DNA from 2 places in the Dorea sp. MB18-49 genome. Region 2 is predicted to be linked to the other one. Evidence: a T-box and tRNA genes for the amino acid it is inferred to sense, from the RefSeq annotation. Region 2 holds a T-box; the other holds one or more tRNA genes.
What was found. The T-box of region 2 lies ahead of NCY30_RS05585 (valine--tRNA ligase). A T-box ahead of a tRNA ligase gene usually reads a tRNA of that ligase, here a tRNA-Val.
Positions count from the first base shown of each region.

Region 1: it has a tRNA-Val gene. The T-box ahead of NCY30_RS05585 (valine--tRNA ligase) is inferred to sense a tRNA for this amino acid. The anticodon was not compared.

Region 1 covers NZ_JAMOYX010000001.1:96,804-100,229, reverse strand. Annotated here, with positions in the region: gene NCY30_RS00550 (GNAT family N-acetyltransferase) at 1-240, opposite strand, end outside; gene ispF (2-C-methyl-D-erythritol 2,4-cyclodiphosphate synthase) at 326-877, opposite strand; gene NCY30_RS00540 (hypothetical protein) at 919-1,260, opposite strand; tRNA gene NCY30_RS00535 (tRNA-Met) at 1,543-1,616, opposite strand; tRNA gene NCY30_RS00530 (tRNA-Met) at 1,625-1,698, opposite strand; tRNA gene NCY30_RS00525 (tRNA-Val) at 1,720-1,792, opposite strand; gene gdhA (NADP-specific glutamate dehydrogenase) at 2,231-3,426, opposite strand, start outside.
Region 2 covers NZ_JAMOYX010000012.1:37,988-41,413, reverse strand. Annotated here, with positions in the region: gene NCY30_RS05590 (AEC family transporter) at 13-957, shown strand; T-box leader at 1,036-1,289, shown strand; gene NCY30_RS05585 (valine--tRNA ligase) at 1,356-3,426, shown strand, end outside.

The DNA of each region.
Region 1 (3,426 bases), on a different contig from region 2:
CGTTGCAACGGCGACGATATAATTCACATCTTTTTTACTGCCGTTCACCGCGAGTTCATATGGATTCAGATGCAGCATGGCCTGTATTTCTCCGTCCTCTTCTACTGCATAAATCTGATTGTCTTTTAGTTTTTCTTCATAATAATAATCAACAAAACTTTTGCTGTCTTCTGAAAACACTTCTTCATACAGCTTTTTCGTATTCTGTTTTTCTTCTGTTCCCAGCTTTCTTATCTCCATTTTGTTTTTCCCTTTTTCTCTTATTTTTCTATCTGCTTCTGTGCATTTGCTGTCTATCCGCCTGCTTTTATCATTTTTGCGTTATCTAACTTTCCTGCACTTTCATACATCCGCCACAGCCGGCACATCCACCTTCTGAAGGTCCGACTCTGTAACTGTAATTAGCGATCGTATCCAGACTTGCAATTGCCTGTGAAGAAATCCCTTCTCCCGTTCCAGTAAAACCAAGTCCTTCTTCTGTCGTTGCCTTGATATTCACCTGATCCACCTCGATATGCAGTGCCTCTGCCACATTTTTCCGCATCTGTTCAATGTGCGGCGCCATCTTCGGCCGCTGTGCAATGATCGTTGCATCGATATTACCGATCACATATAATTTCTCGTCGATCATTCTTCCCACTTCTTCCAAAAGCCTGATACTGGACGCACCTTTGTACGCCGGATCTGTATCCGGAAAATGCTTTCCTATATCACCAAGCGCTGCAGCCCCCAAAAGCGCATCCATGATTGCATGTAATAATACATCTGCATCCGAATGACCAAGAAGTCCCTTCTCGTAAGGGATCTTCACCCCACCAAGGATCAGATCTCTTCCTTCTACTAACTTGTGTACATCATATCCCATACCTACGCGCATATATTCTCCTCCTTATTTTTGTTTATCTTTTTGTTAATCTTTTATCTCACTAGTTTGTCATTTTCTGGCGTAGCGCTTTCTTCTGTTTCTTCCATCGGTTCTTCTGATTCATTTTCTTCTGTTGCTTTTACTTCTTCCGTCTCATTCTCAGATTCATTCATACGGCCCCTAATGCTGTCGTCCCGGTATTCCTTTTTCACCATCTTGATTCCGGATCCTACCAGCCAGTAAAGACCAATCAATGCGAATATTACGCCTGCCGCTATATAAAGTATATAATTCTCCGGTCTATCCGCAAGTGAACTGTTGATCAGCTTTTCTCCTAAATATATTACATATGCACCCGCAACAATGCGAATGAATAAACTACTCTTTGGTACCATCTTCGTTAACCTCCTGTTCTTACCATATCTGTAGAATCCGCCAAAGCATCCGCAATGAACTGGCAGTGACAGTTCCTGCAGGCAGCAGTTTCTTTCGAACGCATGGCGATGTAAAATATTATAAACGATTTTACTTTTCTTGTATACTTTGTTAGGTAAATTGGGCATAAAAAAAGAACCGGATTCTTTTCCGACTCTCTTGCTGTGTATACCAATATACTTAGAACCTGCCACCTCCGAAAGCTGTCACTGGCAACTTTTACAGATGTATGGCAAAAAAAATAGCGGGAACTGGATTTGAACCAGCGACACCACGGGTATGAACCGTGTGCTCTAGCCAACTGAGCTATCCCGCCATAATGAGTAGCGGGAACTGGATTTGAACCAGCGACACCACGGGTATGAACCGTGTGCTCTAGCCAACTGAGCTATCCCGCCACAATCAATTTAGAAAATGTATGGGACCAATAGGGCTCGAACCTATGACCCTCTGCTTGTAAGGCAGATGCTCTCCCAGCTGAGCTATGATCCCATATATTTTGTCGTCTCTCTCGAACCGACTTCGTTAGTATAGCATTGGTTTCGTGGAAAGTCAACACCTTTTTTCAAATTTTTTAAATAATTTCTACAATTGATATTTAATTTATTAACTGGGTTGACCTCTCGGTCCTTGAAGAACGCAGTATAAGGCACTTAATTCTTCAGGCATCCGATACCCACGGAATAAAAGTCGGGTATCCTTTCCAGTGAATGTGGAGAAGGTGTTGGTAATACTTAAGGGGCAAAATTCTGCGTTAGGTATTCAAAATTTGACTGTTTGAGGCGTATGCCGAGTTTCAAATTTTGAATGCCTGCTTTTAGCAGAATTTTGCCCCTTTAGTATTACCCGCCGACGGAACCTGAACAGGAAAGGATTCCTAACTTTTATTCCGGTCCGAGTAGCCGTCGCCTGATAAATTAAATACCAATTCTATACGATTCCCTGAGCTGTCATAGCATCTACAACTTTTTCAAATCCTGCAATGTTAGCTCCGGCAACATAGTTACCTTCCATTCCGTAACGTTTTGCAGCATCGTCCATGTTGTGGCAGATGTTTACCATGATGTTCTTCAGTTTTGCATCTACTTCTTCAAATGTCCAGCTAAGTCTCTCGCTGTTCTGTGACATTTCAAGTGCAGATGTAGCAACACCACCAGCGTTTGCAGCTTTACCAGGTGCAAAGATCACACCATTCTCCTGCAGATACTGTGTTGCTTCTAATGTAGTAGGCATGTTAGCACCTTCGCATACAGCTACGCATCCGTTAGCAACTAACTGTTTTGCATCTTCAAGGTGAAGTTCGTTCTGTGTAGCACATGGAAGAGCAAGGTCAACCTTAACAGACCATACACCGCGTCCTTCATGATATTCTGAATTAGGACGGTAGTTCTTGTACTCTGTCAGTCTTGCACGTTTTACTTCTTTGATTTCTTTTAATGCTGCAACGTCGATTCCGTCCGGATCATATACCCATCCTGTAGAATCACTTGCTGTTACAACTTTAGCTCCAAGCTGCTGAGCTTTCTGGATTGCATAGATTGCAACGTTACCAGCTCCGGAAACTGCAACTGTCATTCCCTTGATGTCTTTTCCGTTGATCTTTAATAATTCTTCTGTTAAATAGAGAAGTCCATATCCTGTAGCTTCTGTTCTTGCTAAAGATCCGCCGTAGCTTAATCCTTTTCCTGTCAGAACACCTTCATACAGGCCTCTGATTCTCTTGTACTGACCGAACATGTAACCAATCTCTCTTGCACCTGTTCCGATGTCTCCTGCAGGAACATCTGTGTCAGCTCCGATATATTTGCAAAGTTCTGTCATAAAGCTCTGGCAGAATGCCATTACTTCTCTGTCTGATTTTCCCTTAGGATCGAAGTCAGAACCACCTTTACCTCCGCCGATTGGAAGTCCTGTCAGTGAGTTCTTGAAGATCTGCTCAAATCCAAGGAATTTGATGATACCAAGGTTTACAGATGGGTGCAGACGTAATCCTCCTTTGTATGGTCCGATTGCGCTGTTAAACTGTACACGGTATCCTGTATTAACCTGAACCTGTCCTTTATCGTCTACCCATGGAACACGGAATTTGATCTGTCTTTCAGGTTCAACAAGTCTTTCAAGAAGAG
Region 2 (3,426 bases):
GGAAATAAAGAAATGGACAATCTGGTATTCAGTTTAAATGCAACAGTCCCCATTTTCTTAATGATGATACTGGGACTGTTCTTCAATAAGATCGGGTGGATGGACGAAGAGTTTGCCAATAAGATGAACAAATTCGTCTTCCGGATACCACTGCCGGTATTATTATTCGGCGATCTGGCGGTCGTAGATATCAAGGAAGCGTGGGATACGAAATTTGTAATCTTCTGTTTTATTATTACATTGATCAGTATCACGATCGCAATCGGAATCTCCTGCCTGTTGAAAGACAGAAGTATTCAGGGAGAATTTATCCAGGGAGCGTACAGAAGCAGTGCGGCACTTCTGGGGATCGCATTTATCCAGAATATCTATGGTAATTCCGGTCAGGCACCGCTTATGATCATTGGAAGTGTGCCGCTTTATAATATTATGGCGGTGGTTGTACTGTCATTTTTCAAGCCGGGACAAAAAGGCATGGATAAAGCACTGATCAAGAAGACACTGATCGGTATCATTACGAATCCAATCATCATCGGTATTGTGGCAGGTCTGTTATGGTCGGCACTGAAACTTCCGATGCCGGTGATCTTACATAAGGCCGTCAGCAGTATCGGCGGCGTAGCAACACCGATGGGACTGATGGCGATGGGAGCTACATTTGACATTAAGAAAGCATTTGGCAAGATTAAACCGACCGTGATCGCTGCGTTTATCAAATTAGTGGGATTTGTAGCAGTGTTCATGCCACTTGCAGTGGCAATCGGGTTTCGGAGAGAGAAACTGATCGCAATCTTAGTCATGCTCGGATCGGCAACAACAGTCAGCAGTTATGTTATGGCTAAGAATATGGGACATGAAGGAGTTGTGTCTTCGAGTGTAGTTATGCTGACGACTATGTGCAGCGCATTTACCCTGACGGGATGGCTCTATATCATGAAGTGTTTCGGATTGGTGTAACCCTTAAGAGTTTCTGAAAAATCCCTAAAATCCTTGACAAATGGGGATTCGATGGCTATCATATTCAGTAGTTTATACGTAAAGGCATTGATGAAGAGGAGTACACGTAAGTTCGTCCATACCAGAGAGAGTGATCCATCGGCTGAGAGACACTTAAGGAATACGAGACGTCGGAAGGTAGCTTCGGAGCCGGATGAATGAACCTGTAACTTATGATAAAGTAGAATTAGTTCATCCCGGAGTCGTTCCCGTTAAAGAATAAGATGAGATATATAGCGAAGGATTTCTTCCTATATAATGAAGGTGGTACCGCGACTACAATCGCCCTTTACGTCGATGTAAAGGGTTTTTTCATTTAATAAAAAAATGTGAAAAATGTGTGAAATGAGGAGGAAACTATGAGCGAAAACCTGGAAAAGACTTACAATCCCAAAGCGATTGAAGCAAAATTATATGAAAAATGGTGTGATAACAAATATTTCCACGCCGAAGTAGACAGAAGCAAGAAACCATTTACTACAGTAATGCCGCCACCGAACATTACAGGTAAGCTTCACATGGGACATGCCCTGGATAATACACTGCAGGACATCCTGATCCGTTATAAGAGAATGCAGGGATACAATGCACTCTGGATTCCGGGAACAGACCATGCGGCTATCTCTACTGAGGTTAAGGTTACAAATCAGTTAAAAGAAGAAGGAATTGACAAGAAAGAATTAGGAAGAGAGAAATTCCTGGAAAGAACATGGCAGTGGAAAGAAGAATACGCCGGAACTATCGAAGGACAGTTAAAAAAATTAGGTGTATCCTGTGACTGGGACAGAGAACGTTTCACAATGGACGAAGGATGTTCCAAAGCCGTAGAAGAAGTATTCATCAAATTATACAACGAAGGATATATTTACAAAGGATCCAGAATCATCAACTGGTGTCCGGTATGTAAGACTTCTCTTTCCGATGCAGAAGTTGAACATGAGGAACAGGACGGATTCTTCTGGCACATCAAATATCCAATCGTTGGAACAGATGATTATTTGGAGATCGCAACCACACGTCCGGAGACATTACTTGGAGATACTGCAATCGCAGTTCACCCGGATGATGAAAGATACAAAGACATCGTAGGAAAAATGTGTAAACTGCCTCTGACAGACAGAGAGATTCCGATCGTTGCCGACTACTATGTAGACAAAGAATTCGGAACAGGTGCGGTTAAGATCACACCGGCACATGACCCTAACGACTTTGAAGTCGGAAAACGTCACAACCTGCCGGAGATCAACATCATGAACGATGATGCAACGATCAATGAGCAGTATGGTGGAAAATATGCCGGAATGGACCGCTACGAAGCAAGAAAAGCAATGGTAGCTGACTTGGAAGAGCAGGGATACCTGGTAAAAGTTGTTCCACATTCTCATAACGTAGGAACACATGACCGCTGCCATACAACTGTAGAGCCAATGATCAAGCAGCAGTGGTTTGTTAAGATGGAAGAACTGGCAAAACCAGCCATCGAAGCAATCAAGAACGGCGATTTAAGATTCGTACCGGAACGTTTCAACAAGATCTACCTGCACTGGCTTGAGAATATCCGTGACTGGTGTATTTCCCGTCAGATCTGGTGGGGACACAGAATCCCGGCTTACTACTGTGATGAGTGTGGTGAAGTTGTTGTCGGACACGGCGCACCGGAGAAATGCCCGAAATGTGGATGCACACACTTTACACAGGATGAAGATACACTGGATACATGGTTCAGTTCTGCGCTGTGGCCATTCTCAACACTTGGATGGCCGGATCAGACAGAAGATCTGGATTACTTCTATCCGACAGATGTGCTGGTAACAGGCTATGACATCATCTTCTTCTGGGTAATCCGTATGGTATTCTCAGGATACGCGCATACCGGAAAGGCACCGTTCCACACCGTATTTATCCACGGTCTGGTCCGTGACTCTCAGGGACGTAAGATGAGTAAATCTCTTGGAAATGGTATCGATCCACTGGAAATCATTGATCAGTATGGTGCAGATGCACTTCGTATGACACTGATGACAGGTAATGCACCTGGTAACGATATGCGTTTCTATAACGAACGTGTAGAGGCAAGCCGTAACTTTGCCAATAAAGTATGGAATGCTTCCAGATTTATCATGATGAACCTGGATGAAAAAGAATTGAAGAAACCGGCGAACTTTGAAAAACGTCCTGCAGACTGCTGGATCATGTCAAAATGCAACAGCCTTGTAAAAGATGTTACAGAAAATATGGATAAGTTCGAACTTGGTATCGCACTTTCCAAGATTTACGACTTTATGTGGGATGAGTTCTGTGACTGGTACATTGAGATGGCAAAATATCCGATCTATCATGCAGATGAAGATCCGGAAGCAGCCAATGCGGCACTGTGGACATTAAGAGAAGTCCTGAAGAAATCACTGAAACTGCTGCATCCATATATGC